Regions from separate parts of the Reyranella humidisoli genome, predicted to be linked through region 2. Evidence: predicted binding sites of a transcription regulator. Region 2 holds the regulator's gene; the other holds the start of a gene.
What was found. The regulator PhoB, encoded in region 2, activates phosphate uptake and scavenging genes when phosphate is short. The targets are predictions, from matches to a motif close to TGTCATNNANCTGTCAT.

Region 1 (15,812 bases), 940 kb from region 2:
TCACCGAGATGCACATCGAGGAGAGCGTCGCCCAGACCGTGGCGGAGACCTATCTGGGCCGCCAGGTCGGCCAGCGCATCCTGAACGGCATGATCCGGCGCGGCGACGGCGAGGAGATCCGCGCGGTGCTGTGGTTCTCCGACCTGCGCGATTTCACCGGCCTCAACGAGCGCCTGCCGCCCGACCACGTGCTGGAGCTGCTGAACAACTACTTCCAGCTCGTCGGCGATGCGCTGGCCAAGCATGGCGGCGAGATCCTGAAATTCATCGGCGACGGCGTGATGGCCTACTTCCCGGCCGAGGACGCGCTGTTCATGCCGATGGTGACGGCCGCCGCGCTCGAGGCGGCGCGGCAGCTCATCGACGATGCCGAGGCCGCCAACGAGGCGCGCGCCACGGGGGGCGCCGAGCCGATCAGGTTCGGCATCGGGCTCCATGTCGGCACGGTGACCTTCGGCAACATCGGCACGGAGGACCGGCTCGACTTCACCGTCATCGGCTCCGCCGTCAACCGCGCGTCGCGGCTGGAAGGCCTCACCAAGGCGCTGGGCGTCCGCGTCTGTGCCTCCGCCGAGTTCAACGAGAACTGCCCGAGCCCGATGAAGTCGCTGGGCAAACACCGCCTGCGCGGCGTCCGCGAACCGGTCGAGATCTTCACGCTGCCGGATTGACGATCTTCATCTCATGTTCCTCTCCCCCTACCGGGGGAGAGGAGTCTGAAATGATCAGACCTTCGTCTTCCAGCCTTCGATCCAGGTGAGGGCTTCCTCGTCCGGCAGAGGCTGTTCGGAGGCATCGACCTCCAGGCGGTCGCCGACCCGCTTCGCGCCGCAGCGTTCGAGCGCCTCGTCGACCTTCTTGCCGCCACCGCAGAACGTGTCCTGGTAGGTCATGTCGCCCAGGGCGATGACGCCGTAGCGATGGCCCGACAGGTCGGGCCTGTCGCGGTGCAGGGCCTCGACCAGCGGCAGGATGTTGGTCGGGATGTCGCCGGAACCGTGGGTGGCGCAGACCACAAGGAGCACGTCGTGCGCCTGCAGGTCGGCGGCGGTCGCGGCCTTGTCGGTGACGTCGACGGCGTGCCCGGCTCCAGCCAGGACGGGTTGCAGCGCGTCGGCCACCATCTGGGCATTGCCCGACTCGGTGCCGACCAGGATCAGGATCGTGGCCATGGGTCTGGGATACGGTAGGGAGTGCCGCGATGCGACGCGACCGGATGGCGCGGCAAATTCCGCCATGCCAGTCTGCCCGCCATGGAAGAAACGCCCGTATTGGCCGCCCTCGCCGGCGGCGTCCTGACCCTGACGCTCAACCGCCCGCAGCGGCTGAACGCGATGAGCCATGCGCTGATCGACGCCATGAATGCCGAGCTGAAGCGCGCCCGCGAGGACGATTCCGTGCGCTGCGTGCTGCTGACCGGCACTGGCCGCGGCTTCTGCGCCGGCGCCGACCTGGCGGGCGGCGGTCCCGGCGATGCGGGCGCGTCCGGCCCGCGCGACGTCGGCGCCGCGATGGACCGCATCTTCAATCCCATGATCCGCGCCATGCGCGATCTCCCCAAGCCGATCGTCGCCGCAGTGAACGGCGTGGCGGCGGGCGGCGGCGCCAATCTCGCGCTGGCCTGCGATATCGTGATCGCCGCGCGGTCAGCCCGCTTCGACCAGGCCTTCGTGCGCATCTCGCTGATCCCCGACCTCGGCGGCACCTGGTTCCTGCCGCACACGGTGGGGGACGCCCGCGCCCGGGCGCTGGCGATGCTGGGCACTTCCGTGCCGGCCGAGGAGGCCGCGCGCATGGGCATGGTTTGGCAGGTGGTCGACGATGCCACCCTGATGGACGAGGCCGGCAAGATCGCCGCCAGGCTCGCGACCGGCCCGACCCGCTCCTATGCCGCGATCAAGGGCGCCATCAACGCGGCCGCCACCAACACGCTCGACCAGCAGCTCGACCTCGAGCGCGACCATCAGCGCGAACTCGGCAAGAGCGAGGACTTCAAGGAAGGCGTCGCGGCCTTCCTCGCCAAGCGCGCACCCAATTTCACCGGACGTTGAGAGACGAGAACCAGATGACCTACGAGAAGATCCAGATCGCGAAGGATAACGGCCTCGCCACGCTGACGCTGAATGCGCCGGACCGGCTCAATGCCGTGTCGCGCAAGATGATCGGCGAGCTGAAGCAGTGCTGGGAAGAACTGGCCGCCGACACGTCGGTGCGCGCCGTCCTGCTGACCGGCGCGGGCCGCGGCTTCTGCGCCGGCGCCGATCTCGCCGATCCCGACCGCGCGAAAGGCAACACGTCGGACTCGGGCGAGGCGCTCGACAAGTTCTTCAACCCCGTGATCCGCCTGATGCGCAGCGTGCCCAAGCCGATCGTGGCGGCGGTGAACGGCCCGGCGGCCGGTGTCGGCATGAGCTTCGCGCTCGCCTCCGACATCGCCGTCGCGGGCAAGTCGGCCTCGTTCCTGCAGGCCTTCGCCCGCATCGGCCTGTTGCCCGACGGCGGCAGCACCTGGTTCCTGCCGCGCCTCGTGGGCGAGCAGCGGGCGCGGGCGCTGGCGATGCTGGCGCCGCAGATCAGCGCGCAGCAGGCCAAGGATTGGGGCCTGATCTGGGACGTGGTCGAGGATGCCGAGCTGATGAAGACGGCCGGCGATCTCGCGCGCCGCCTCGCGGATGGACCCACGATGTCGCTCGCGCGCATCAAGGAGGCGATGAACCGCGCCAGCGGCAACACGCTCTCCGAGCAGCTCGACGTCGAACGCGACTTCCAGCGCGAGCTGGGCAAGAGCGAGGATTTCAAGGAAGGCGTCGCGGCCTTCCTCGCCAAGCGCAAGCCCGAATTCAAGGGCAAGTAAGAACAACGGGAGAAACGCCATGACGACGCCGTTCAAGGAGATCACCTCGGGCCTCAAGTTCCCGGAGGGGCCGGTGGCCATGCCGGACGGCTCGGTCATCCTGGTCGAGATCGCGCGCGAGACGCTCACCCGCGTCACGCCGGACGGCAAGCAGCACATCGTCGCGAAGCTGGGCGGCGGCCCGAACGGCGCGGCGATGGGGCCCGGCGGCAAGATCTACGTGACCAACAATGGCGGCTTCAACTGGATCGAGCGGCCCGACGGCCGCCTGTTCCCGGGCACGCAGCCCGCCTCTTACAAGGGCGGCTCGATCCAGGTGGTCGATCCCGAGACCGGCAAGTTCGAGACGCTCTACGACAGCTGCGATGGCCGCAAGCTGAACGGGCCGAACGACCTGGTATTCGACGATGCCGGCGGTTTCTGGTTCACCGACCTCGGCAAGACGCGCGAATACGACAACGATCGCGGCGCCGTCTACTACGCCAAGGCCGACGGCTCGAAGATCGAGCAGAAGGTGTTTCCGCTGGAGCGCCCCAACGGCTGCGGCCTCTCGCCCGACGGCAAGACGCTCTATGTCGTCGAGACGCCGACGGCCCGCCTCTGGGCCTTCGATCTGTCGGCGCCCGGCACCATCAAGGACGCCAACGGCGCCTATCGGGGCGAGAAGGGCCGCGTCGTCACGGGCCTCGGCGGCTACCAGATGTTCGACTCGCTGGCCGTCGATTCGGCCGGGCACATCTGCGTCGCGACCCTGATCACCGGCGCCGTCTCCGACATCTCGCCCGACGGCCAGTCGGTGACGCAACACAAGTTGCCGGACCCGATGGTCACCAACGTATGCTTCGGCGGCAAGGACCTGCGCACGGCCTATGCCACTCTTTCGATGACCGGCAAGCTGGTCAGCTTCGAATGGCCGCGTCCGGGCCTCAAGCTCGAGTATCTGAACAAGTAGGTACGCCGGGCGCGCGCCACTCCCGTGGCGCGTCTTTTCGTTGATCCTGAACGCGCCACTGGAGTGGCGCGCCCCCGGCAACTACCCCTTCGTCTGCGCCCGCACTTCGCGGCTGGCGACGACCTTGCCAGTGGCGTAGGCCTCGTGGTTGGCGTCGACGTCGGACAGCTTGTAGCGGTAGTTCACCATCATCGCGTAGGACTGCTTGAAGCCGTTGGCGCTGGTGTCGCCCAGCCAGTTCAGCCGCTCGACGATGGCGCCGTTGCCGAGATGGAAGTGCGCCACCCGGTCGAGCGCGCGGCCCTTGTCGGTGGCAGTGAGGTAGACGGCGGCGAGGCGCGTCAGGATCGGGCGCAGTGCCTTGTCGATCGCCGGCACCTCCCACCAGTTCGGCCTCGCCAGCAGCTTGAGGACGGCGGCGGTGCCGTAGGCTTCATCCGTCACCGGTCCCAGCGAGGCGATCTCGCTCTGGGTAAGCATCGCATCGCCCTCGGTTTTCGCCCGATGCTCGACATGCTGGCGCAGGCCGGGGATCGGCGAGAGGGTGGCGAAGTCCTTGATGTTGGGCAGGTCGCGAGAAAGCTGATCGGCGACGCGCTTGATCAGGAAGTTGCCGAAGCTGATGCCGGCGAGGCCCTGCTGGCAGTTCGAGATCGAGTAGAAGATCGCGGTGTTGGCGCGCTTGGGATCGTGCGTCTCGTCGCGTGCGTCGAGCAGGCGCTGCACGTTACCCGCCATGCCGTCGACCAGCGCCACCTCGACGAAGATCAGCGGCTCGTCGGGCATGCGAGGATGGAAGAAGGCAAAGCAACGGCGGTCCGAATCGAGCCGGTTCTTGAGGTCGCGCCACGAGCGGATCGCATGGACCGCCTCGTAGGTGACGAGCTTTTCCAGCAGCGAGGCCGGCGAGCGCCAGTCGATGCGCACGAGATCGAGGAAGGCCACGTCGAACCAGGCGCCGAGCAGTGAGCGCAGGTCCTCGCTCAGCGCCTTGGCGGCGGCATCGCTCTTGCCCAGCGCCAGCAGCTCGGCGCGCAGGTCGACCACGAATTTCACGCCCTGCGGCACGCCGACGAATTCGCGCAGCAGCCGCACCGCCGGCGATTCCAGCTCCCGGCGCAGCGCCCGCGCCGGTTCCTTGCTGGCGCGCCATTTCTCGACGGTCTTCAGCGCGGCCTCACGCGGCAGGCCATAGTCGCGCGCCAGGGTCAGCAGGAATTTTTTGCGCCCGGCCGGCGACAGCGAGAGGTAGGCCTGTCCCAGCTCGGCCGCGCGCCCGCGCCGTGCCGTCTCGCCGCCCTTGCCTTCGAGGCAGGCGTCGATGCGGCCCTTGAGCCGCGGAACGTCGTCATCGGGAAGATCCGGCCGCAGCGGCGCGCCGACGGCTTCACGCGCGCCGCGCGCGGTATCGACGAAGGCGGTGCGAAGACGTTCGAGGGTACGGTCGACGGTATCGGAGAACGGTAGGGCCATGCCTGGATTATGTCACAGCAAACGTGTCACTCCAGTGGCGGCACATGAACGTGCCTTTACCAGAAATTTGATCCGTCGTTTCATGGTTTGCATCTTCATGTTCCTCTCCCCCTAGCGGGGGAGAGGAGTTTGAAAGTGTAGTCACGCGGGCGGCTGATCCAGCACGCGCCACAGATACCAGCTGGCGACCGTGCGATAGGGGCGCCACTTCTCGCCGGCTTTCTCCAGCGCCTTCGGCGACGGCAGCGCACGTTTCCTGAACGCTTTCGCATAGGCCTTGCGCAGGCTGTAGTCGTCGAGCGGCAGGATGTCGGGGCGGCCCAGCCGGAACATCATGAACATCTCGGCGCTCCAGCGCCCGATGCCGCGCACCTTCACGAGACGCTCGATCAGTTCGGCGTCGGCAATCCCATGTGCCTCGTCGAGCGTCGGCAGTTCGCCGCTGTCGACGCGGCGCGCGAGGTCCTGCACCGCCAGCACCTTGGCGCGCGACAGGCCGCAGCCGCGCAGATGCTCGTCCGGCGTCTTCAGAATGTGGCGCGGCGTGAAGCCATCGGTCGCCCTGGGATAGAGCGCCTCGACCCGGCCGTAGATCGTAGCGGCCGCCTTGTTGGAAAGCTGCTGGTAGACGATGGCTTCGGCCAACGAGCCGAACAGGCTGCGCGAGACCTTGAGCTGCATGCGGAACGGGCCGACGGCTTCGATGATTGCCGCCAGCGCCGGGTCGGCTTCCTTGAGATGCGCGACGGCTTTTGCCGGCTTGAACGGAAATCCCGTCATCGGGCCGCGAAGAGGGGACCCGCGCCGACTTCGGGCGCACCCTCGATCTCCAGCATGCGCCGCTTGGTCGAGACGCCGCCATTGGCCGAGAAGCCGCCCATCTTGCCGTCGGCACCCAGCACGCGATGGCAGGGTACGATGATGGCGACCGGGTTCTTGCCCAGCGCCTGGCCGACCTCGCGCGATTCGTGCGGCACGCCCAGGCGCCTCGCGATCTCGCCATAGGTCATGGTGTGGCCGGGCGGGATCGTGCGTGCCACCTCGTAGACCTTGCGGTGGAACTCGGGCGCGGCCTCGAGGTCGAGCGGGATGTCAGCGAGATCGACGGTGCCGCCCGCCAGCAGCGCCTGCACGCGGTCGAGCGCGCGCTGCACGCCGGCCGGCACCGACGCGGCCTCGACTGCGTCGGGCCAGCGCCGCTTCACGCGGGCGCGCGTCGCGACCGGCGTCGGCTCGGGAAGCTGCAGGCCGGTGATGCCGCGACCGCTCCAGGCGATGGCGCAGATGCCGATCGGCGTGTCGAACAAAGCGAAACCTGGGGCGCTCATGGACTCCGATCCTTCTACCTAACCGGTAATCCCGTCAAGTCGAGTGTTCACAGGCCGTCGTCATCAAACTGGCACCGACCGGGACTAGCCTCGGCTCGTCGATGTAAAGCCGGAGTCGATGGGTTGATCTATCCGCGGGCCGAGAGTCATTCGCTGCTGAAGCAGGCGGTGCGCCGCCACAAGGTCATGTCCCGCGAGGGGCTGCTGGAGAAGCTGTTCGAGCGGTTGTTCAGGGGCCTGGTCTACGCCCAGATCTGGGAAGATCCCGAGATCGACATGGACGCGATGGCGCTGACGCCGGACTGCCATGTCGTCGCGATCGCGTCGGGCGGCTGCAACGTCCTGTCCTATCTCACCGCAAGTCCGGCTCGCATCACCGCCGTCGATCTCAGTCGTGCCCATGTCGCGCTGAATCGGCTGAAGCTCACGGCGGCGCAGCGGTTGCCATCCTGGTCGGACTATTACCGCTTCTTCGGCGCCGCAGACTCAGGCGCCAACCCACGTGCCTACGATCGGGAGATCGCGCCGCACCTCGATGCCGAGAGCCGCGCCTACTGGGAAGGCCGCAGCCTGCAGCAGGGCGGGCGTCGGCGCATCTCGATCTTCGCGCGCAACGCCTATCGCCACGGCGTGCTCGGCCGCTTCATCGGCCTCGCCCATGTCGCCGCCCGCGCCTATGGCGTGGACCTGCGCGAGCTGCTTGTCGCGCGCACCCTGGACGGGCAGCGACGCTACTTCGACAGCGTGCTCGCGCCGCTGTTCGACAAGGCGGCGGTGCGTTGGGTCACCTCCAATCGCCTCTCGCTCTACGGGCTCGGCATTCCGCCGGCGCAGTACGCGGCGCTGGCCGGTAGCCGGGACATGGGCTCCGTCCTGCGCGACCGGGTCCAGCGGCTGGCCTGCGGCTTCAGCCTTTCCGAGAACTACTTCGCCTGGCAGGCGTTCGGCCGCGCCTATGCGCCCGACGCAAGCGGTCCGCTGCCGCCCTATCTGCGTGAGGGCAACTTCCCTGCGGTGCGCCGCGGCGCGGCGAGCGTCGAGGTACTCAACCGCTCGGTGACGGACTATCTCGCCGCCAGCCCCGCCGCCTCTCGCGACCGTTACGTGCTGCTCGACGCGCAGGACTGGATGACCGACGTCCAGCTCAACGCGCTGTGGAACGAGATCACGCGCACCGCGCGGCCGGGCGCGCGCGTGATCTTCCGCACCGCCGCCGGGCCCTCGCTGCTGCCGGGCCGCGTCGCGCCGGCGCTGCTCGACCAGTGGCACTACGAGGCCGAAGCCTCGCGCGCCTTCACCGCGCGCGACCGGTCGGCGATCTACGGCGGCTTCCATCTCTATGTGCTGAAGCCGTGAGTGCAACGCTCGTCCATGCCGGCCTGATGGACCGGATCTATCGTCGCCAGCGTCACGTCTATGATCTCAGCCGCAAGTACTACCTGCTGGGGCGGGACCGGCTGATCGAGGGCCTGGATCCGCCGGCCGGCGGCCGCGTGCTGGAGATCGGCTGCGGCACCGCGCGCAACCTGATTGCCGTGGCTCATCGTCATCCCGCCGCGCCGTTGTTCGGCATCGATCTTTCGCGGGAGATGCTCGACACGGCGCGACGGCGGGTCGAACGGGAAGGGCTCGCGGGACGCATTCGCCTCGCCCACGCCGACGCCACGCGCTTCGATCCGGCGCTTCTGTTCGGTGTGCCGGCCTTCTCGCGCATCTTCTTCTCCTACACCCTGTCGATGATCCCGGAATGGGAGAGGGCGCTCGCCCAGTCGGTGCTCTGGCTCAAGCCGGGCGGGGAGCTGCATATCGTCGATTTCGGCGGCCAGGAGCGGCTGCCACGCTGGTTCCGCGGCGGCTTGCGCCGCTGGCTGGCGACATTCCACGTCAGGCCTCGCGATGGGCTGGAGACGGCCTTGGCGCGGCTGCCCGGCGGGATTGAGGTCCACACCTTCGAACGGCCCCATCGCGGCTACGCCCAGTACGCCGTCTGCAGCCGCCTCCCCGTCTAAAGACACATAACCCCTCTGCCCCAGGGGCATTGGCAGGGCCATTGGCAAGCGGCCGTGGCCGGTGCTAACCCGACAGCAACGATTTGCTGAGTCCGGGAGTACCCAAGATGACCGAAGCCTTCATTTGCGACGCAATCCGCACCCCCGTCGGCCGCTACAACGGCGGCCTGGGTGCCATGAGGGTCGACGATCTCGCCGCCCATCCGATCAAGGCGCTGATGCAGCGCAATGCCAATGTCGACTGGGGCTCGGTCGACGACGTGATCTATGGCTGCGTGAACCAGGCCGGCGAGGACAATCGCAACGTCGCGCGCATGGCGGGCCTGCTGGCCGGCCTGCCGGTCGAGGTGGCCGGCGCTACCGTGAACCGCCTGTGCGGCTCGGGCCTCGAAGCGGCCGGCCACGCCGCTCGCGCCGTGAAGCTGGGCGAAGCCGACCTGATGATCGCTGGCGGCGTCGAGGGCATGACCCGCTCGCCCTACGTGATGGGCAAGCCCGAGGGCGCCTTCGACCGGTCGATGAAGCTCGAGGACACGGTGCTGGGCTGGCGCTTCGTCAATCCGCGCATGAAGGCGGCCTATGGCGTCGACCCGATGGGCCAGACCGCCGAGAACGTCGCCACCGAGCACCAGATCAGCCGCACCGACCAGGATGCCTTCGCCTATCGCAGCCAGCGCCGCTGCAAGGCGGCCCAGGACCGCGGCTTCTTCGAGAGGGAAATCGTCAAGGTCTGCGTGAAGAAGGGCAAGACCGAGGTGATCGTCGAGAAGGACGAGCATCCGCGCGGCGACACCACGATGGAGACGCTGTCCAAGCTTTCCGCGGCGTTCCGCGACGGCGGCTCGGTGACGGCCGGCAACTCGTCGGGCCTGAACGACGGCGCCTGCGCCATGATCATCGCCTCGGAAGCCGCCGCCCGCGCCAACGGCCTGACGCCGCGCGCCCGCATCCTGGGCACCGTGTCGGCCGGCGTGCCGCCGCGCGTCATGGGCATCGGCCCGGTGCCGGCGACTCAGAAGCTGCTGGCCAAGCTCGGCATGACCATCGGCGATTTCGACACGATCGAACTCAACGAGGCGTTCGCCGCCCAGGCGCTGGCCGTGCTGCGCCAACTCGGCCTCAGCGACGACGCCGAGCAGGTGAACCCCAATGGCGGTGCGATTGCGCTCGGCCATCCGCTGGGCGCCTCGGGCGGACGCCTGATGATCACCGCGCTGAACCAGCTCGAGGCCACCGGCGGCAAGCGCGCGCTCGCCACCATGTGCATCGGCGTCGGCCAGGGCATCGCGCTGGCGCTGGAGCGGGTTTGAGGTCGAGCCGTACTGACGTCTCATTCAGACTCCTCTCCCCCGATAGGGGGAGAGGCTGGGTGAGGGGGCGACGCACCGCCTGTAACCCCCTCACCTAACCTCTCCCCCTAACGGGGGAGAGGAATATGAAAAAGCTTTATGCGGTGGCGTTCAGATTGATCCCCGCGCGGCGCATGTCGCTCATCATGCGCTTGCGGCTGTCGTCGAGGTCGATGGCGGCGGTCGCCTCGACCACCACGGCGACGTCGAAGCCCGCCTGGCGCGCGTCGATCGCCGACCAGGCGACGCAGTAGTCGAGCGCGAGACCGCAGAAGACCAGCTTCGTGAAGCCGCGCGCCTTCAGGTAGCCGTCGAGGCCGGTGCGCGTCATGCGGTCGTTCTCGCGGAACGCCGAGTAGGAATCGATGCCGGTGTGATAGCCCTTGCGCACGATCATCTGCGCCTTGGTGACATTGAGTTCGGGGTGGAAGTCCGCGCCGGGGGTGCCCTGCACGCAATGGTCCGGCCACAGCGTCTGCTCGCCGTAGGGAAAGCGCATACTGGAGAAGGGCTCCGCGCCCTCCCATGAACTGGCAAAGGAAGCGTGGCCGGCAGGATGCCAGTCCTGCGTCAGCACGACATGGTCGTGGCGGCCGATCAGGCGGTTGACCAGCGGGACGACCGCATGGGCGCCGGCGACGGCCAATGCGCCGCCTTCGCAGAAATCGTTCTGCACGTCGACCACGACCAGGGCCTCGTTCGGCATCCGTTACGCTCCGTCACTGTGCCGCTATTGAATTGGGGGTATGTCGCCCAGCGCCTGGTCGCGTTCGAACGACGCGATCCAGGTGTCCAGGGTCTTGCTTTCGATGGCGCCGCGCAGGCCGCGCATCACGTCCTGATAATATTGAAGGTTGTGCCAGGTGAGCAGCATCGCGCCCAGGATCTCGTCGGCGCGGATGAGGTGATGCAGGTAGGCGCGGCTGTGATGCGTGCAGGCCGGGCAGGCGCAGTGCTCGTCGATCGGCCGCGGATCGTCGCGGTGGCGCGCGTTGCGCAGGTTGATCTCGCCACGCCGCGTGAAGCCCTGCGCCGTGCGGCCCGACCGCGTCGGCATCACGCAGTCGAACATGTCGATGCCGCGCTTCACCGCGCCCACGATGTCACCCGGCCGGCCGACGCCCATCAGGTAGCGCGGCCGGTTGGCCGGCAGCATCGGGACCGTGTAGTCGAGGGTCCCGAACATCAGCTCCTGGCCCTCGCCGACGGCGAGGCCGCCCACGGCGTAGCCGTCGAAGCCGATATCGATCAGCGCCTTCGCACTCTCCGCGCGCAGTTCGGGGAAGACGCTGCCCTGCACGATGCCGAACAGGCCGTAGCCCGGGCGCTTGACGAAGGCGCGCCGCCCGCGCTCGGCCCATTTCATGGAGAGCCGCATCGAGAAGGCGGCTTCCGGCTCCTCGGCCGGCCAGCTCGTGCACTCGTCGAACGACATGGTGATGTCGGCATCGAGCAGGCGCTGGATCTCGATCGAGCTTTCCGGCGTCAGCCGGTGCTGCGAGCCGTCCTTGGGCGAGCGGAACGTCACGCCGTCGGGATCGAGCTTGCGCAGCTCCTTGAGCGACATCACCTGGAAGCCGCCGGAGTCGGTCAGGATCGGGCCCGGCCAGTTCATGAACTTGTGCAGTCCGCCAAGCGCAGCGACGCGCTCGGCGCCCGGCCGCAGCATCAGGTGGAAGGTGTTGCCCAGCACGATCTCCGCGCCGGTCTCGGCGACCGACTGCGGCAGCATCGCCTTCACGGTGCCCGCCGTGCCGACGGGCATGAAGGCAGGCGTCTCGATCGTGCCGTGGGCGGTGGTGATCCGGCCGCGACGGGCGGCGCCGTCGCTGCCCAGCAATTCGTAGGAAAGGCTCATCGGCGCAACAGACAACAATCGCCATAGGAATAGAAGCGGTATCGCTTCTCGATGGCATGGGCATAGGCCTGCTTCATGCGCTCCAGGCCGGCAAAGGCGGAAACCAGCATGAACAGGGTCGAGCGCGGCAGGTGGAAGTTGGTCAGCAGCAGGTCGACGGCGCGGAACCGGAAGCCCGGCGTGATGAAGATGTCGGTCTCGCCGCTCCACGGCTTGATCGCGCCGTCATGCAGACGGGCCACCGCTTCCAGTAGCCGCAGAGACGTCGTGCCTATCGACACGACGCGGCCGCCCAGGATGCGTGTCGCCTCGACCGCGCGCGCCGTGGCCGGGGAAACCTCGCCCCATTCGGCATGCATCGTATGGGTGTCGGTGTCGTCCACGCGCACCGGCTGGAAGGTGCCCGCGCCGACATGCAGCGTGACGCCCGCCGTGGTGATGCCGCTGTCGGCGAGCGCCGCCATCAGCTCGGGCGTGAAATGCAGGCCTGCGGTGGGGGCGGCGACGGAGCCATCGTGCCTGGCGAACAGCGTCTGGTAATCCTTCCGGTCCTGCGCGTCGGCGGTGCCGCCGCGGATGTAGGGTGGCAGGGGTACCGCGCCTTCCTGCTCGAGCGCTGTGAGAAAGGCGTGACCCTCACGGTCGAATTCCAGAACGACGGAGCCATCCTCTTCCTTGGATCGGACCGTGGCTCCGAGGTCCGCAAAGACCAGCGTATCGCCGGGACGCAACCGCTTGCCAGGCCGCATGAAGGACCGCCAGCGCCGCTCGCCGAGGTCGCGGATCAGCAGCGCCTCGACCGCCACGTCCTGGCGCAGGCCATTGCCCGGTCGCACGCCCTTGAGACGTGCCGGGATGACCTTGGTGTCGTTGAAGACGAGGAGATCGCCGCGGCGCAGCAGGCCGGGCAAGGACCGCACGGTGCGGTCATGCAGCGCTTCGCCTGTGACGTCGAGCAGGCGCGCGGAGTCGCGCGGGGAGACGGGCCGCTGGGCGATCAGATCGTCCGGCAGCGCAAAATCGAAAAGGTCGACGCGCATCGAGTGACTGTCTGGCCTTCGTCAGGTCTGACCGATGTCCATGACCACGCCGTCTGAATCGTCGGCGGGCGGCAGGGTGTTCAGGTCGGCCAGGGCCACGAAGCGATGGACGCCGTCGACCACGACGCGCTTCACGCGCGCGCGAGTCTCGAGGCAATGCAGGTGCGCCAGCGTCTCGCCGAAGGCGAAGACGATCTGGTTGTTGTCGAGGTGGCGCGGGAACAGCACCGGGACCATGTCCCAGGCGGTCGCGCCCGTCGCGCCCCTGCGGGCGATCGCCAGTTCCATGTCGTTCAGTCGTGCATCGTGATGGGCCACGAGCTGGTCGAGGCGCGTGTGCAGGCCGATGAAGGGAAAGCCGTGGCTCGGCAGGACCAGCGCGTCGGCCGGCAGGCGGCGGAAGCGCGAGAAGCCGTCGAGGAACCAGGTGAGCGCGTCGGCCAGCGGCTCGTTGGGCCAGACGCCGACATTGGTGCTGATCTTGGGCAGCACCTGGTCGCCCGCGATCATCACGTTGAGCTCAGGGCACCAGAGCGAGGCATGCTCGGGCGCGTGGCCGCGGCCGACGATGACGTCCCAGCGATGGCCGCCGATGGTGATGGGATGCGCATGGATCATGCGCCGGAAAGCAGTCGGCAGCGGCACCACGCCCTTGGCATAGCCGCCCTTGTGGCGATGGAAGTTGGCGATGCGGTCGGGCGGCACGCCGTTGCGCGCGACATGCGCGGCGCGCGTCTCCTCGCTCTCGACGAAATCGTTGCGGGCGGCCTGCGCGCTCATGTACTCGCCCAGCGTCATGTAGAGCGGGGCATTCCACTTCTCGCACAGCCAGCCGGCGAGGCCGATATGGTCGGGATGGAGATGCGTGCCGATGACGCGCACCACCGGTTTGCCCTGGAGCTTCTCGACGAAGATCTTTTCCCAGAGCGTTCGTGTGTCCTGCGAATTGATGCCGGTGTCGACGATCGTCCAGCCGTCCTTCTCCTCGATCAGCCACAGGTTGATGTGGTTGAGCTGGAAGGGCAGCGGCATGCGCAGCCAGTGGATGCCGGGGGCGACATTCTTGATGTCGCCGGGCTCGGGTACGTCACCACAGGGAAAGCGGAGCTGCGCCAGCAGGCGCTGGGATTCGGAGAGGGCGTCAGGCATGGGCTTGAAACTAAAGCATCTTTCCCGCCGCGTCTGCCCGGGGCGGCGCATGCCAGCCTTTCAAACTCCTCTCCCCCTATCGGGGGAGAGGAATATGAAAGATCAGGCCTTGAGTGCCCGCCAGGCGATGTCCTTGCGGTAGAAGCCCTCGGGCCAGTCGATCAGGTCCACGGCGCGGTAGGCCCGGGCGCGGGCTTCCTCGACGGTCCGGCCCATGGCGCTGACGTTCAGGACGCGGCCGCCATTGGCCAGGATCTTGCCGTCGGGGCCGGCCTTGGTGCCGGCGTGGAAGATCTGCACGCCCTCGACCCTGGCGGCCTCGGCGAGGCCGCGGATCTCGCTGCCCTTGGGGTAGGAATCGGGATAGCCCCTGGTCGCCATGATCACGGTGATGGCGGCGTCGGGCGACCAGCGCAGGTCGAGATGCTTCAGCCCGCCCTCGGCGCTCGCCAGCAGGGCCGGCACGAGGTCCGACTTGAGGCGCATCATCAGCACCTGCGTCTCGGGATCGCCGAAGCGGCAATTGTATTCGACCAGCCGCGGCCCCTTGGCGTCGATCATCAGGCCGGCATAGAGCACGCCCTTGAACGGCGTACCGGCGCGGGCGAGCGCCCGCACGGTCGGCAGCACGATCTCGTCCATCGTGCGCTGCTGCATGGCGGCATCGAAGATCGGCGCGGGCGAGTAGGCGCCCATGCCACCGGTGTTCGGACCCGTGTCGCCGTCGAAGGCGCGCTTGTGGTCCTGCGCAGCGACCAGCGGCAGGACATGCTCGCCGTCGGTCAGGGCGAAGAAGCTCGCCTCCTCGCCCTGCATGAATTCCTCGATCACCACCGAAGCGCCGGCGGCACCGAAGCGGTTGCCCGAGAGCATGTCGCGCACCGCTTCGACCGCCTGGTCGATCGTCTCGGCGATGATCACGCCCTTGCCGGCGGCGAGACCGTCGGCCTTGATCACGATCGGCACGCCCTGCGCCTTTATGTAGGCCTCGGCCGGTGCCACCTCGGTGAAGCGCTCGTAGGCTGCCGTCGGGATGTCGTTGGCGCGGCAGAGTTCCTTGGTGAAGCTCTTGGAACCTTCGAGGCGGGCGGCGGCCTTGCTCGGACCCCAGGCCTTGATGCCGGCGTCGGCAAAGGCGTCGGCCATGCCGGCGACCAGCGGCGCGTCGGGCGCGATCACCACGAAATCGATCTTCAGGCGCCGGGCCAGCGCCACCTGGCCGGGGATGTCCTCGGCGCCGACGTCGTCGATGCATTCGGCGACCTGGGCGATGCCGGCATTGCCGGGCGCGCAGTAGAGCTTGGTGCAGAGGGGCGAGCCCGAAATCGCCCAGCACAAGGCATGTTCGCGGCCGCCGCCGCCTACCACGAGGATTCGCATGGCGAGGCTTTGACCACAGTTTGCGCCGTGGGCACAAGCGGCTAGGTTCAGTGCCGTATGGATGATTTCGACTCTCCGGCTCCCCCCAGCCCCACACTTGGCAACGTCCCGGAATTCTCGGTTTCCGAGCTTTCCTTTGCCCTCAAGCGCGAGATCGAGACCGCCTTCCCGCGGGTGCGCGTGCGCGGTGAGATCAGCCAGCCGTCCTTCCCGCGCTCGGGCCACTGCTACTTCCGCCTGAAGGACGAGAACGCGGTGATCGACGGCGTCTGCTGGAAGGGCACGATCCCGCGGCTCGGCATCCGGATCGAGGAGGGGCTGGAGGTCATCGCCACCGGCAAGCTCACGACCTATGCCGGCTCCTCGCGCTACCAGATCATCGTCGACCGGCTGGAACTGGCGGGCGAGGGCGCGCTGCTC
Region 2 (15,812 bases):
CCGTCGCGCTGCAGGATGTCGCCCACGCGCGGCAGGCTGTCGGTGGTGTCGGCGGGCGCCGTGGCCGCGGTCGGGCGCTCGCCCGACGCCGTCAGCGCGAAGTCGAGCAGCCGGTGGGTGTAGTCGTAGGTCGGGCCCAGCACCTGGCCGCCCGGCACGTCCTTGAAGGTCGAGGAGATGCGGCGCTCCGCCACCATGCGGCTGGTGTCGAGGGGCTCCGACGCGCCAAAGCGCGGCAGGGTCGTGCGATAGGCGCGGAGCAGGAAGATCGCTTCGATGAGATCACCGCGCGCCTGCTTGATTGCGAGGGCCGCCAGGCTGCGGTCGTAGCAGGAGCCCTCGGTCATCACGCGATCGACGGCGAGGCCCAGCTGCTGATCGATCTGCTCCAGCGAAAGCTCGCAGACGTTGCGGTCGCCGCGGCGCTTGTCGGCTAGGAGATCCAGCGAATGGGCGATGGCGGTTTCGCCGCCCTTGACTGCGACATACACGGTCAGGCCTCCACGGCGACGCTGCGCGGCAGCGAGACAAGTCGGGAACCCGAGGCGAAGACGAGGTCGACGCCGCAGGGGAAGAGCGCGTGGTTGGCGGCCCAGGCCGGCCAGAAGCGGGAGCCGAGCCCGGCGATGGCGACGCGTGTCTCGCCGTCGATGCCGGGGCCGCGCCAGGTGCAGCTCGGACCGTCCTCGAGCGACGGCACTTCGATCACCAGCGTGGCGGCGCGGTCGGGATAGGTGTCGGTGCCAATGGCGAAGCCGGCAAAGGGATCGCCGCCACCGCCGATGATCACGGCGAAGGTCGCGGCTTCGCGCGCATGGACAATGGGGGAACCGGCATGGAAGCGCAGGAAGTCGCGGACTTCCTGCTTGTCGAGACCTGCCTCGAGCCAGAGCGGCGTCTCGCGGTCGGCGAAGGTCAGCAGGAAGGCCACGGTTGCGGGACTGAGTGTGCCCGGACCGGTGGGCGCGTCGCGCAGTTCGACGATGCGGCCGGGATGGGAAAATGCATCAAGCACGCTGCGGAACAGGCGCTGCGCGTCGTGCGGCGGATCGGCGAGGCCCGGTGCGAGCAGGCTGGTCACGTGCCGGCCTCGCGGGCGACGGTGAAGAAGTCGACCTTGGTGGCGGCGGCGCGCGCGGCGATCAGGCGGTGTCGGGCCTCGGCTTCACGTGCAAGCGGCGCCACGAGTTCGGCTTCGAGTCGTTCTGTCCAGTCGGCCCGCTGACCCAGCGCATCGATCGCGGCGACGGTCTCGGCGTGGCGGGTATCACGGCCGCCGACATAGCCGAAACCCATCTCGCCACCGTCGAGGCGCACCGCGGCGCGAGTGACCGTCATTTCACCGGTGCAGAAGGGCGCGCCGGTGCCGGAGATGCGGCCCTGCACCATGACCAGCCCGATCTCGGGGCGGCGCAGGACGACATAGGAGGGAGTGGCCCCAAGCGCCTGCCACAGGGCTTGCAGCCTTGTGCTTGGTGCTTTCGCGAGGACGGAAAGCCATCGGCGGCGACGCTCGATTGACGGGTTGGGAGACATGGGGCGCTCTTGAAAGAGGCGCACCATCCAAGCGTCCCGTTACCGTTCCGAGGGAGCGACGTTAAGTTCCCATGACACTCGGCCCGTTGTTCCCGCCTGGGGTCAACTCATTGATCCAGAACAATTCCTTACGTCGATTCGGGGTCCATCCTCAGCCAGCAGTCCTCTTTGTCATCGAAGTGTAATATATTCGTCATAGTAGAGAGACGTATGGCTCCTAGATGACGGGCGCTTCGAAATTCAACGAAGGAGAACCCCGTGAACCTTACCAAGATCGTCCTCGCGACAGCCCTCGCGCTGTCCCCGGCCGCGGCCTACGCCATCGACATTTCCGGCGCCGGCGCGACCTTCCCCTACCCGATCTATGCCAAGTGGGCCGATACCTACAAGAAGGAGACCGGCAACGGTCTCAACTACCAGTCGATCGGCTCGGGCGGCGGCATCAAGCAGATCAAGGCCAAGACCGTGACGTTCGGCGCCACCGATGCGCCGCTCACGGGCAAGGACCTCGAAGAGTCGGGTCTCGTGCAGTTCCCGATGGTGATGGGTTCCGTGACGCCCGTCGTCAATCTCGAAGGCATCAAGCCCGGCGAACTGACGCTCGACGGGCCGACGCTGGCCCAGATCTACCTCGGCCAGATCAAGAGCTGGGACGATGCGGCGATCGCCAAGCTCAATCCCAACGTCAAGCTGCCGAAGCAGGCCATCGTGCCGGTGCGTCGCTCGGACGGATCGGGCACGACCTACAACTTCGCCTACTACCTGGCCGAGGTGAGCCCGGACTGGAAGACGAAGGTCGGCGTCAGCACGGCACTGCAGTGGCCGGTGGGCATCGGCGCCAAGGGCAATGAAGGCGTCGCCGGCAACGTGGCGCAGACCAAGGGCTCGATCGGCTATGTCGAGTACGCCTACGCCAAAGAAAACAAGATGACCTTCACCAAGATGATCAACAAGGCGGGCAAGGCGGTCGCTCCGGGCTCGGACACGGTGCAGGCCGCCGCGGCGAGCGCCGACTGGAACTCCAAGCCGGGCTTCGGCGTGATCCTGGCCAACCAGCCCGGCGACAAGTCCTGGCCGATGGCGGCCGCGACCTGGATCCTGATGTACAAGAAGCCGGAGAAGATGGCGGAGTCGGCCGAGGCGCTGAAGTTCTTCGCCTGGGCCTACACCAAGGGCGACGCCATGGCGGACTCGCTCGACTACGTGCCGATGCCCCAGAACGTCGTCAACGACATCATGAAGATGTGGGCGGCGGAAATCAAAGACGCCAGCGGCAAGCCGCTGTACTCGCCGACGAACTAGATGGTGACGGGGCGGGTGGCGACACCCGCCCCTCTTTCTTGGGGGGCTTATGGCTTCGGGGGAGCGCGACGTGAGTGAGGTTGCATTGAAGGGCGCAAGCGCGCCGGCGGCGGCATCCGCCTCGCGGGCGGCGGTGCTCCGACGCCTGAGATTGACCGACACGATATTCCACGGGCTGACGCGCGGCGCTTCGCTGGCGGTGCTCGCCCTGCTGAGCGGCGTCATCATCGCCCTCGTCATCGGCGCGGCTCCGGCGCTCAGCACGTTCGGCTTCGGCTTCCTGTTCGACGAATCGTGGAACCCGGTGACCGAGCGGTTCGGCGCCCTGGCGCCGATTTTCGGTACCCTGGTCACGTCCTTCATCGCCATGCTGATCGCGGTGCCGGTCGGCCTGATGGTCGCCTTCTTCCTGACCGAGCTCTGCCCCAAGGTGCTGCGCCGCCCGATCGGCATCGCCATCGAGCTGCTGGCCGGCATACCCAGCATCATCTACGGCATCTGGGGCCTGTTCGTCTTCGCGCCGTTCATGCAGGAGCACGTGCAGCCGCTGTTCATCAATACCTTCGCCAATGTGCCCGTCCTGTCGACGATCTTCGCGGGCCCGCCCTACGGCATCGGCATGTTCACCGCCGGGCTCATCCTGGCGATCATGGTGCTGCCCTTCGTGACCTCGATCTCGCGCGACGTGTTCGACGCGGTGCCGCCGGTTCTCAAGGAAGCCGCCTACGGCGTCGGCTGCACGACCTGGGAAGTGTTCCGCTACGTCGTCCTGCCCTTCACGCGGGTCGGCGTCATCGGCGGCTTCATGCTGGGACTCGGTCGCGCGCTGGGCGAGACGATGGCTGTCACCTTCGTGATCGGCAACGCCCATCACATCTCGGCCTCGTTGTTCGCGCCCGGCACGACGATCTCGGCCTCGATCGCCAACGAATTCACCGAGGCGGTGGGCGACCTCTACACATCGTCGCTGGTCGCGCTCGGCCTCATCCTCTTCTTCATCACCTTCTGTGTGTTGGCGATGGCGCGCTACATGCTGATGCGCCTGCAGCGGCAGGGAGGGAAGTAAGACAATGGCTACTATTGCCTCCAAGACAGCCGCCCTGGACAGTCCGCTCTACGCGGGCCGCCGCCGCCGCAACGCCATCGCCAAGGGCCTGGCTTTCGCCGCCACGATCTTCGGACTGGGCTGGCTGGTCCTGATCCTGGGCATTCTGGTCTACAAGGGCATCGGCGGTCTCTCGCTCGCCGTATTCACCGAAAACACGCCGCCTCCTGGGGCCGCGGGCGGTCTGCTCAATGCGATCATGGGCAGCATCGTGATGACCGTCCTGGGGGTGATAATCGGCACGCCGATCGGCGTCCTCGCCGGTACCTACCTCGCGGAGTACGGCCGTCACGACAAGCTCTCGAGCGTCGTGCGCTTCATCAACGACATCCTGCTCAGCGCGCCGTCGATCGTGATCGGCCTGTTCGTCTACGAGATCATGGTGGCGCCGATGGGTCACTTCTCGGGATGGGCCGGCGCCGTCGCCCTGGCGGTCATCGTGATCCCCGTCGTCGTCCGAACGACCGAGGACATGCTGACCCTGGTACCCGACACGCTGCGTGAGGCGGCTGCCTCGATCGGCCTGCCGCGCGCCCACATGATCGTCCGCATCGCCTATCGCGCGGCGCAGGCGGGCATCGTCACCGGCATCCTGCTGGCCATCGCCCGCATCAGCGGCGAGACGGCACCGCTGCTGTTCACCGCCCTGAACAACCAGTTCTTCAGCATGAACATGAATGCGCCGATGCCCAGCCTGCCGGTGGTCATCTTCCAGTTCGCCCTTTCGCCCTACGCCGAATGGCAGAAGCTCGCCTGGACCGGCGCGCTCCTGATCACCGTCACCGTCCTGGGTCTCAGCATCCTGGCCCGTTCGCTCACCTCCGCGAGGAAATCCTGATGTCCATGCAATCCACGGAAACGCCCAGCGTCGCCGTTCCTGTCGCGACGCACGCGAAGCTCGACGTCTCCAAGCTTACGTCCAAGATCTCGATCAAGAACCTCGAGTTTTTCTACGGCGACAGTCGGGCGCTCAAGGGCATCACCATGTCGCTCTACGCCAACAAGGCGACGGCGTTCATCGGGCCCTCGGGCTGCGGCAAGTCGACCCTGCTGCGCGTCCTGAACCGCATGTACGACCTCTATCCCGGCCAGCGCGCCACCGGCGACGTGATGTTCGACGGCGACAACCTGCTGCGCGACGATCAGGACATCAACCTGCTGCGCGCGCGCATCGGCATGGTGTTCCAGAAGCCGACGCCGTTCCCGATGACGATCTACGAGAACATCGCCTTCGGCATCCGGCTCTACGAGAACTTGCCCAAGTCGGAACTGGACGGCCGGGTCGAGCAGGCCCTGCGCCGCGGCGCGCTGTGGGACGAGGTCAAGGACAAGCTGGGCGCCAGCGGCCTCAGCCTGTCGGGGGGCCAGCAGCAGCGCCTCTGCATCGCCCGCACCGTGGCGGTGAAGCCCGAGGTCATCCTGTTCGACGAGCCGTGCTCGGCGCTCGATCCGATCTCGACGGCGAAGATCGAGGAGCTGATCGACGAGCTGAAGAAGGACTACACGATCGTCATCGTCACCCACAACATGCAGCAGGCGGCGCGCGTCTCCGACTTCACCGCCTTCATGTATCTCGGCGAGCTGGTCGAGTTCGGCGCGACGGCGACGCTCTTCACCACGCCCAGCGACAAGCGCACCCAGGCCTACATCACCGGCCGGTTCGGCTGAGCCGGCACGACGAAGAAAAGAAGGGACAGACCATGCCCGAACATACCCTGAAGCGGTTCGACGAGGAGCTGGAGCGGCTGAGCGCCACGATCAGCGAGATGGGCGGCCTGGCGGAAAGCCAGCTCGCACGGTCGCTGGCGGCCCTGCGCGAACGCGATACCGAGGCGGCCGAGAAGGTGATTGTCGACGATGCCCGCGTCGACGCGCTCGACGAGGCGGTCCAGGAGCAGACCGTGCGTCTGCTGGCACTGCGTCAGCCGATGGCGGTCGACCTGCGCGTCATCCTGTCGTCGATCAAGATCGCGGCGGCGCTCGAGCGCATCGCCGACTATGCCAAGAACACCGCCAAGCGCAGCATCGTGCTCAGCCAGACGACGCCGCCGGCTGCGGCGGTGACCGGCATCGAGCGGCTCGGCCGGCTGGTGCGCGCCGCACTCAAGGACGTGCTCGATGCGTTCGCGCACGGCGACGTGGCCAAGGCCCGTGACGTGTGGGAACGCGACGAGGAGATCGACCAGGTCTACACCGGCTTGTTCCGCGAGCTGCTGACTTACATGATGGAGGATCCGCGCACGATCACCGCCTGCACGCACCTCATGTTCATGGCCAAGAACATCGAGCGCGCCGGCGACCATGTCACCAACATCGCCGAACTGGTGAGCTTCCGCTCCACCGGCCATGGGTTCGACGAGGCCCGGCCGAAGGGAAGTGCTGCGATCTACGCTACGCCGGACGCCCCGGCGGGGACCGCGCCGTGAGCATGACCGCCACCAGCCCCTCGCGCCGCGACGCGCAAACCTCGTCGATGAAGCCGCACGTGCTCATCGTCGAGGACGAGACGGCCCTAGTCGAGCTGCTGCGCTATAATCTCGAACAATCTGGCTTCAAGGTCGCCGTCGCCTACGATGGCGAAGAAGCGCTGCGCTCCGTCCAGGAGGACGTGCCCGATCTCATCCTGCTCGACTGGATGCTGCCGCTGATGTCGGGCATCGAGGTCTGCCGCCAGCTGCGCCGCCAGACGGCGACCGCCAACGTGCCGATCATCATGCTGACGGCGCGCGGGGAGGAAGGCGATCGCGTGCGCGGCCTCGACGCCGGCGCCGACGACTACGTTCCGAAGCCCTTCTCGCCCACCGAGCTGGTGGCGCGCATCCGCGCCGTGCTGCGGCGCATCCGCCCGGCGCTGGCCGACGAGGCGCTGTCCTATGCCGACATCGTCATGGACCTGGTGGCGCACCGCGTCACGCGCGGCGGCAAGCCGCTGCATCTGGGGCCGACCGAGTTCCGCCTGCTGCGCCATTTCATGGAGCATCCGGGCCGCGTCTTCTCGCGCGAGCAGCTGCTCGATTCGGTGTGGGGCAAGGACGTCTATGTCGAGGCGCGCACCGTCGACGTCCACATCCGACGCCTGCGCATCGCGCTCAACGGCGAGAGCCATGCCGATGTGATCCGTACCGTCCGCGCCGCGGGCTATGCGCTGGACTCCACGCCGGGCTGACGCGCCCGGTTTTCCACACGGTCCTTAACGGTTCTGTAGCGTCCGGCGCCTAGACAGGGTCTGCCCGTTCCGCGCCGGCAACCCCACGCCCCGCATCGGAACGGGCCGGTCCCCCGGCTCGGCCACGATACCCGCAGCCGACTTACTCACCCCTTCTTCCGTCAGGAAGGAGGGGTTTCTTTTTCAAAGTGGCGGCGGACGATCAACGCCAGCACCAGCGCCGGCAGGCCGAGCAGGGCGGTGTAGACGAAGAAGATCGCGTAACCGCCGAACTTATGGGTGGCCGAGAACTCTTCCTGGAGTTTGTCGACGACCCAGCCCGAGGAGCCGCCCAGCAGCTTGCCGGGCAGGGTCATGATCGAGGTGAACAGCGCGTACTGTGTCGCCGTGTAGGCCGTGTTGGTGAGGCCCGACAGGAAGGCGATGAAGATCGAGCCGGACATGCCGCCCACCAGGTTGTCGATGCTGATGGCGACGGTGAGGATCATCAGGTCCGGCTGGCCGACCCAGGCGAGCCACGAGAAGGTGAGGTTGCTCGCCGCGATCAGGAAAACCGCCGGCGCCAGCAGGCGCGCCGCGCCGACGCGGAAGACCAGGGCGCCGCCCAGCAGCGCGCCCAGGATCGTCATGACGAACCCGTAGATCTTGGAGACGTCGGCGATCTGGTCCTTGGTGAATCCCATGTCGATGTAGAACGGGTTCGCCATCACGCCCATGGCGATGTCCGACAGCCGGAACAGGCCGATGAACAGCAGCAGCAGCAGGGCCATCCAGCCGTAACGCGCGAAGAAGTCGACGAACGGGCAGACGATGGCGCCGTAGACGAAGATCAGCGCCTTGCGCGACCAGTCCGGCATCGATCCGAGACCGGCGGCGAAGGAGGCGACCTTGCCTTCGAGTTCGGTCGTGCCGGTGGATGCGCGCCGTTCGGGTTCCGAGATCAGGAGGGTCGTCGCAATGCCGACGAGCCCGAGCGCTGCCATGGTCTGGTAAGCGGCGGTCCACGAGACGAACTGCGCCACATAGAGCGCGCCTGCGCCGGCGGCGAGAACGGCGATGCGATAACCCAGCTGGTAGGTCGCGGCCGTCGCGCCCTGCAGGCTGGCATCCGTCGACTCGATACGGAGGGCGTCGAGGGCGATATCCTGCGTCGCGGATGAAAAAGCGACGACCAGCGCGAACACGACCATCCACCACAGGTCGGTGCGCGGGTCGCAGAAGGCCATGGCGAGCAGGCCGCCGGCGATGCCGGTCTGGGCCAGCAGCATCCAGGAGCGGCGTCGACCGAGCCATCGCGTGAGCAGCGGCAGCGGCACGCGATCGACGACTGGCGACCAGACGAACTTGAAGGAGTAGGTGATGCCGATCCAGCTGATGAAGCCGATCGCGGTACGGCTGATGCCGTACTCGCGCAGCCACGCCGATAGCGTCGAGAAGACCAGCAGGAACGGCAGCCCGGCCGAAAAGCCGAGGAACAGGAACTGGACGACGCGCGGATGGCGGTAGGTCGCCAGCGACTCGCGCCAGCCGCGCGCCTGCGCGTCTGAGTTCATGCCTCCCTCCGACCGTTGGCCATCACAGCTGACAACGGGAGAGGAAGAGAAGGATCCCTCGCTTCGCTCGGGATGACACTTTTGGTCGAACTTGCACGAGGCGCCGATGCCGAAAACAGTGTCATCCCGAGCGAAGTGAGGGATCCTTGAGTCATGTGCATCGCCCTATGTAGATTCGGGGAGGTGCCCGCAGGACGGTTTGGCTCAAAGCAGGCCCTTGAGCGCCTGCTCGGGACGCGCGCCGACATGGGAGATGACCTCGGCGGCGGCGATGCCGCCCAGCCGCGCGCATTCGGCGAGCGGCTTGCCGTGCGTGAAGCCGAACAGGAAACCCGCGGCGTAGAGGTCGCCGGCGCCGGTCGTGTCGACGACCTTCGAAACCGGTGCGGCCGGGACTTCGTAGGTCTCGCTGCCCTTAATCACGACCGAGCCCTTCTCGCTGCGCGTGAGGGCGGCGATTTTCGCCTCCTTGCGCGCTTCAGCGAGCGCTTCCTCGAAGGTCTCGACCTCGTAGAGTGCTTTGATCTCGGCTTCGTTGCCGAACAGGATATCGACCTTGTTGCGGACCAGGTCGCGGAACTCCTCGCGGTAGCGATGGACGCAGAAGGAATCCGAGAGCGTGATCGAGACCTTGCGGCCGGCGGCGCGCGCGGCGTCGAAGGCCTTGAGCACGGCCTGCTTGGCGGCCGGTGCATCCCACAGATAACCCTCGACATAGGTGACCTGCGCCGAGGCCACCAGCTTGGCGTCGATGTCGACGGGGCCGAGGCCCGTGCAGGCGCCGAGATAGGTGTTCATCGTGCGCTGCGCGTCGGGTGTCACCAGGATCAGGCAGCGCGCCGTCGCGGGGCCTTCGGTCGCCGCCGGAGTCGCAAAGGATACGCCGGTCGCCTTGAGGTCGTGGCCGAACACCTTGCCGAGCTGGTCGTTGCGCACCTTGCCGATATAGGCGCCCTTGCCGCCGAACGAGGCGATGCCGGCCATCGTGTTGCCGCAGGAGCCGCCGGACATTTCGATGCCGGGACCCATCCCGTCATAGAGCTGCTCGGCGCGCGCTTCGTCGATCAGCATCATGCTGCCCTTCACCAGCCCGTGCTGGCCGAGAAAGGCTTCGTCGGAACGAGAGATGACGTCGACGATGGCGTTGCCGATTCCCAGCACGTCGAAGGGGGCGGATGTCATGAAGTCTCCTACAGCGTCAAAGCGATACCAGGTGCATGCCCGGCTTGGTTTCTTCCAGCAAGGTGACGAGGCCGGCCACCGCGAACGGTATGTCGGCCCGCAGGCTCGCACGATCGATGTCGAGCGATCGCAGGCCCATTTCGCACACGATGAGCCGCGCGCCAAGCTCGACACAGGCCTGCAGCAGCGTCTCGAAGTCGCCGACGCCGCGCGCGCGGTTGGCGGCGTCGCGATCCCAGTCCTGGAGCGCCGGCGGCGAGCCCTGCAGGGCACGGATGCCGCCCATGGTGAAGAACAGCACCGCCGGCTTGTTCACGGCCAGCGCGGCGGCCGCGAGGGCGAGGCCGTAATGGACGCTCTCGTAATCGTCGGAACGCAGGATGACCGAGACGCCGTCGTCGCTCACCGGGATGCCCCCGCCGCGGCGCCACAGGTCGGACAATCGGCGCGCTTGGTGACGGAAAGCGTCTCGAAGGAGGCGTTGAGCGCGTCGTAGAGCAGGAGCGAACCCGAGAGCGAGCGGCCGACGCCCAGGATTTCCTTCACCACTTCCGTGGCCTGCAGGGTTCCCAGGGTCCCGGCCAGCGCGCCCAGCACGCCGGCCTGCGCGCAGCTCGGGACGGACTCTTCCGAGGGCGCCGCGGGAAAGAGGCAGCGCAGGCAGGGATGGCCGGCGCCCTGCCATGCCTTGTAGGTCGAGATCTGCCCGTCGAAGCGCAGGATCGCCGCCGAGACCAGCGTCTTCCTGAGCCTGAAGCAGACGTCGTTCAGCAGGTAGCGCGTGGCGAAGTTGTCGCTGCCGTCGGCCACGAGATCGTAGCCCGCGATGATGCGCTGGGCATTGTCGGCGGTAAGGCGCTCGTCATGGGGCTGCACCTGCACCTCGGGGTTGATCTCCGCGAGGGCGCGGCGCGCGCTCTCGACCTTGGAGATTCCCACGTCGGACGTGCGGTGAATCACCTGGCGCTGCAGGTTCGAGAGGTCGACCGTGTCGTGGTCGATCACACCCAGCGTGCCGATACCGGCCGCGGCCAGATACTGCAGGAGGGGTGCGCCGAGGCCGCCGGCGCCGACCACCAGGACTTTCGCCGCGACGAGCTTCGACTGGCCGACGCCGCCGATCTCCGCCAGCACGATATGTCGCGCGTAGCGGCGGATCTGCGTTTCCGACAGGGCAGGTAGCGACGTCATGGTCCGCTTATAGCATGGGACCCGGTGCCCAATGCCTGTATCAGCGAGCCCGATGACCTCCACCCCGAGCCCGATCCGCCCGTCGCTCACGCCGGCGCTTCTCATCCTGCTCGCGCTGCTGTCGTCGTTCACGCCGCTGTCGATCGACATGTACCTGCCGGCGCTGCCGGTGATCGCCGTCGACCTGCGCGGCACCGCGGGCGACATCCAGCTCACTTTGTCGGCCTTCATGATCGCCTTCGGGCTGGGGCAGGTCTTCTACGGGCCGGCGGGCGACCGGTTCGGCCGGCGTCCGGTCATCCTGCTCGGACTGGCGGTCTATGTCGTGACCAGCGTCGGCTGCGCCTTCTCCGCCGAGGCCGCGCACCTTATCGGCCTGCGCCTGCTGCAGGGGCTGGCGGCCTGTGGCGGTGTCGTGCTGGCGCGCACGATGGTGCGCGATCTTGCCGAGAAGGATCAGGCGGCGCGGGCCATGTCGCTGATGATGGCCTGCACCTCGATCGCGCCGATGCTGGCGCCGCTGATCGGCGGCCAGATCCTGTGGTTCCTCGGCTGGCGGGCGATCTTCTGGGTACTGGCCGGCATCGGACTGCTGGCCCTCGTCCTGGCCTATATCCGCCTGCCTGAGACGCTGCGACCGGAGTATCGCCAGCCGCTCGTCGTGTCCTCGATCCTGAAGCGCTTCGGCGAGCTGTTCCGGCATCGCGCCTTCATGGGCTACGCCTTCACCAGCTCGTTCATGTTCGCCGCGCTGCTGTCGTTCCTCTCGGGCTCGCCCTTCGTCTTCATCGAGCGCTACGGCATCGCGCCGCGCGCCTATGGTTTCGTCTTCGGAGGGATGGTCGTCTTCATGACCGTGGGCAGCCTCCTGAACGCGAAGTTCGCGCCGGTGTTCGGCGCCGGCAAGATCCTGCGCCACGCCGTGTGGGTCCCGGCGATCACCGGGCCGATGGCGATGGTGCTGGGCTGGATCGAGGCCCGCTACGGCACGATCGGCATCTGGCCGTTCTTCCTCTGCTTCGCGCCGCAGATCGCGACCATCAGCCTGATCGGCCCCAACTCGATGGCGATGGCGCTGCAGCGCTATCCGCACATGGCGGGTACGGCCTCGTCATTGATGGGCGTCATGCAGTTCGGCCTGGGCGCGGCGTTCGGCGCCGTGGTCGGCCAGACTTTCGACGGCACCATCGCGCCGATGACAACGGCGATGGGCATCGCCGGCATCCTCTGCCTGATCTCGCACCGCGCGCTGGTGCGGCGCGGTTAACGCCGCAGGTCGATCGTCAGCAGGTCGCCGCGGTCGTTGCCGACGGCCAGCCTGAAGCCGTCGGGCGACCAGGCGAGGCAGGTGATGGCCGCGCCGTCGGCCATCTTCAGCACCACCGAGCGCCTGGTGCGGATGTCGCCGAGCTGCAGCTCGCCGGAATCGTATCCGCCGGCCACGAACTCGGCGGTGGGATGGGCCGCGACCACGGTCATCAGGCCCGCGCCCTCGTCGCCGAACTGCAATGGCGGCTTGCCCTCGGGGCCCTTGCCGGAGAACGGCCAGGCCGTGAAGACCGGCTGCGAGGAGGTGTAGAGGAAGCGCGCGTCGGCGGTCCACGACAGCGACTTCACCTTGGCGGGATAGCCCTGCATGCGCATGTCGGTGGCCTGCGCCACGCGCCAGACATGGATGTCGTTTTCCTGCGTGCCGGTGGCGATGAACTTGCCGTCGGTGCTCCAGCGCAACGCCACGTGGCTGCCCTGCCAGGCGAAGCGGCGCGGCGGCAGGACGACTTCCTTGCTCAGGCTCCAGACGGTGATGCCGCCGTAATGCGCGCAGGCGACACGGCTGCCGTCCTTGCTGAAGTCGAGGCCGGCCACCGTGCTCGGATGCGGCCCGAACTCGCGGACCTCGCCGTCGCGGAACAGGAACATGCTCTTGCCCGCCGACGCGGCGACCGCGCCCGTCTTGTGGGCCACGAGATGCTCGATCCACTTGCCCTTCTGCGCCAGTAGCTCCGTCGCCGTGCCGTCGGCGGCGAGGCGCAGCACCCGGCCATCGTCGCCGCCGCTGACGAAACCGTCGCCGGCCGGATCGCCGACCAGCGACAGCGCGACGCCCTTGTGCAGTGGGGCGGTCGCCTCGGGTGCGGCTTGCTTGATGTCGGCGGGAAGCAGGCGGACGCAGCCGTCGCCCAGGGCGAAGGCCACGGTCGAGCCGTCGCGATTGAAGGCACAGGCCGCGACGGGAGCGTCGGTCGCGACGGAGCGGGCCGGCGGGAGGGTCTGCTGCCAGGCCGGATTTGCGAGATCGATCTTCACGGTCTTACTTCAGGCACTCGTCGAAGCCGCGCTGCAGATTGTCGGCGTCTAGGTTCCGGCCGATGAAGACCAGCTTGCTCGAACGCTTCTCGCCATCCTTCCACGGCGTGCCCCAGTCGCTGTCCATCATCATGTGGACGCCCTGGTAGACGTAGCGGCGCGGCGCACCGTCGATGGCGAGGATGCCCTTGCTGCGGAAAATGTCGCCGCCCTTGATCTGCAGCAGCGCGCCCATCCATTTCTGGAACTTGTCGGGATCGACCGGCCGGTCGGCGGTGATCGACAGGCTGCGGACCTCGTCCTCGTGCTTGTGATCGTGGCCGCTGTGCAGGAAGTCCGGCTCGAACTCGAGGATGCGGCCGAGATCGAACGCGCCCTTGTCGAGGATGGCGTCGAGCTCGATCCGGCTCTTCTCGGTGCGATGGATGCGGGCGTAGCGGTTGATGCCGCGGATCCTGTCCTCGACCTTCTTGAGCTCGTCGGCGCTCACCAGGTCGGTCTTGTTGAGCAGGATCACGTCGGCGAAGGCCACCTGCTGCTCGGCCTCGCTGCCCTGTTCGAGCTGGCCGAAGAAGTGCTTGGCGTCAATCACGGTCACGATGGCGTCGAGCCTGGTGCGCGCCTTGACGTCGTCATCGGTGAAGAAGGTCTGCGCGACGGGGCCGGGATCGGCCAGCCCGGTCGTCTCGACCAGGATGCCGTCGAACTTGTCCTTGCGCTTCATCAGGCCTTCGATGATGCGGATCAGGTCGCCGCGCACGGTGCAGCAGATGCAGCCGTTGTTCATCTCGAACACTTCCTCGTCGGCATTCACCACGAGGTCGTTGTCGATGCCCAGCTCGCCGAATTCGTTGACGATCACGGCGTACTTCTTGCCGTGCTGCTCGCTCAGGATGCGGTTGAGCAGCGTGGTCTTGCCGGCGCCGAGATAGCCGGTGAGCACGGTGACGGGCACTTGCGCCGAAGTCTGTGGGCTGGCCATGGAGGGTCCTTGAAATTGGGTCCCTGAGATAGGGTGGGGCTTGCGAAGAGTCCAGTTGGCGGGGCCGGTTTGTTGACACGGCCAATTCGGTTCTCCTAAACGTCCGATAGCAAGGCGCATCTGAAAATCGCGCCGGAGATGTTTTGGGGGAAGTGATGTTTGCACGCAATCTGCTGTTCGTCGCCCTGGCCCTGTTCGTGGCGGGTTGCGAAACCTACTCGGCGCCGCGCTACGGAATGTCGGCCGACAATATCGTGGCGTTGAAGAGCCTCGCGCCGAGCCGGATCGCGGTCGGCGCTTTCACGGAGGCACAAAAGTTCGCCGATGGCTGTCGCGCCGCCGGCCCGATCACGGCATCCGACGGCATGGGCTTCGCCGCCTACATCCGCAAGGCCTTCGTCGACGAGCTGAAGATCGCCGGCGTCTACGCCGACAGCGGGACAGTTACCCTGACCGGCACCGTCGACAAGCTGGCCTTCTCCTCGACCGTCGCCTACTGGGACATCGGGCTCACGGTCCGGTCGTCGAACGGCAGGTCGGTCAGCGTCGAGGAGCATTATGTTTTCGATGGCGCGTTCGCTGCGGTGACGGCGTGCAAGCGCGTTGCCGATGCCTATTTCCCGGCCGTCCAGAACACGCTGCAGAAGCTGATCGCTTCGTCGGATTTCCGCGGCCTGGTGATGCCCTGACCTAGGGGCGCTCGCCCCGGATCAGCTTGGGCAGGTCGCCGACCAGGCCCATTGCGTGGCGGACGAAGAACTTGCGCAGCGCCGGCACGCGGTTGACGGCGGCGAGGCCGGCATCGCGCACGAGGCGAAGCGGCTTGATGTCGTTGGAGAACAGGCGGTTCAGCAGGTCGGTGGCGGCGACCATCGTGAGATTGTCCGCCCGGCGCCACTGCGCGTAGCGCTCCAGCGTGTCGGCGCCACCGACGTCGAGGCCCAGCCGCTTGGCGTCGGCCATCACCTCGACGAGGGCGGCGATGTCGCGAACGCCGAGATTGTAGCCCTGGCCCGCGATCGGGTGGATGCCGTGGGCGGCATCGCCCACCAGCACGAGTCGCGTGTCGATGTAGCGCTCGGCATGGACGAGACGCAGGGGATAGGACCAGCGCGGGCCGGCGGGCGCCACGGGACCGAGATGATCGCCGAAGCGCCGGGCGAACTCCGTCTGGAAACTGGCCGCATCGAGTTCGAGGAGGCGGCGCGCGATCGAGGTCCGCTCCGTCCACACGATCGACGAGCGATGCTCGCCGCCAGGACCGTCGGTCATGGGCAGGATGGCGAAGGGGCCGCCGGGCAGGAATTTCTCCTGGGCGACACCCCGATGCGGTTCGGCGTGATGGGCGACCAGGACGATTGCGATCTGGTCATAGGACCAGCTCCGCGCCCCGATGCCGGCATCCTCGCGCGTCGAGCCGAAACGGCCCTCGGCCGAGGCGACCAGCCGCGTGGCGATGCGCCGCCCGCTTTTCAGGACGATGCCGGC

Region 1: the regulator PhoB is predicted to act here: its motif matches at 6,666-6,682, upstream of KQ910_RS11895 (BtaA family protein).

What each region holds. Positions count from the first base shown of each region.
Region 1 covers NZ_JAHOPB010000001.1:2,442,334-2,458,145, forward strand. The annotation lists gene KQ910_RS11855 (adenylate/guanylate cyclase domain-containing protein) at 1-671, shown strand, start outside; gene KQ910_RS11860 (flavodoxin domain-containing protein) at 726-1,172, opposite strand; gene paaG (2-(1,2-epoxy-1,2-dihydrophenyl)acetyl-CoA isomerase PaaG) at 1,254-2,051, shown strand; gene paaG (2-(1,2-epoxy-1,2-dihydrophenyl)acetyl-CoA isomerase PaaG) at 2,066-2,854, shown strand; gene KQ910_RS11875 (SMP-30/gluconolactonase/LRE family protein) at 2,874-3,806, shown strand; gene KQ910_RS11880 (malonyl-CoA decarboxylase domain-containing protein) at 3,888-5,279, opposite strand; gene KQ910_RS11885 (DNA-3-methyladenine glycosylase family protein) at 5,421-6,059, opposite strand; gene KQ910_RS11890 (methylated-DNA--[protein]-cysteine S-methyltransferase) at 6,056-6,607, opposite strand; gene KQ910_RS11895 (BtaA family protein) at 6,734-7,963, shown strand; gene KQ910_RS11900 (class I SAM-dependent methyltransferase) at 7,960-8,616, shown strand; gene pcaF (3-oxoadipyl-CoA thiolase) at 8,724-9,926, shown strand; gene pncA (bifunctional nicotinamidase/pyrazinamidase) at 10,063-10,671, opposite strand; gene tgt (tRNA guanosine(34) transglycosylase Tgt) at 10,696-11,823, opposite strand; gene queA (tRNA preQ1(34) S-adenosylmethionine ribosyltransferase-isomerase QueA) at 11,820-12,863, opposite strand; gene KQ910_RS11925 (MBL fold metallo-hydrolase) at 12,885-14,012, opposite strand; gene purD (phosphoribosylamine--glycine ligase) at 14,115-15,392, opposite strand; gene xseA (exodeoxyribonuclease VII large subunit) at 15,450-15,812, shown strand, end outside.
Region 2 covers NZ_JAHOPB010000001.1:1,500,890-1,516,701, forward strand. The annotation lists gene KQ910_RS07335 (carbon-phosphorus lyase complex subunit) at 1-491, opposite strand, end outside; gene phnH (phosphonate C-P lyase system protein PhnH) at 494-1,081, opposite strand; gene phnG (phosphonate C-P lyase system protein PhnG) at 1,078-1,536, opposite strand; gene pstS (phosphate ABC transporter substrate-binding protein PstS) at 1,795-2,838, shown strand; gene pstC (phosphate ABC transporter permease subunit PstC) at 2,888-3,904, shown strand; gene pstA (phosphate ABC transporter permease PstA) at 3,909-4,781, shown strand; gene pstB (phosphate ABC transporter ATP-binding protein PstB) at 4,787-5,611, shown strand; gene phoU (phosphate signaling complex protein PhoU) at 5,644-6,369, shown strand; gene phoB (phosphate regulon transcriptional regulator PhoB) at 6,417-7,109, shown strand; gene KQ910_RS07380 (AmpG family muropeptide MFS transporter) at 7,271-8,662, opposite strand; gene KQ910_RS07385 (adenosine kinase) at 8,867-9,844, opposite strand; gene KQ910_RS07390 (DsrE family protein) at 9,861-10,250, opposite strand; gene KQ910_RS07395 (HesA/MoeB/ThiF family protein) at 10,247-11,035, opposite strand; gene KQ910_RS07400 (Bcr/CflA family multidrug efflux MFS transporter) at 11,088-12,302, shown strand; gene KQ910_RS07405 (WD40 repeat domain-containing protein) at 12,299-13,342, opposite strand; gene KQ910_RS07410 (CobW family GTP-binding protein) at 13,347-14,324, opposite strand; gene KQ910_RS07415 (hypothetical protein) at 14,480-15,013, shown strand; gene KQ910_RS07420 (UbiH/UbiF/VisC/COQ6 family ubiquinone biosynthesis hydroxylase) at 15,015-15,812, opposite strand, start outside.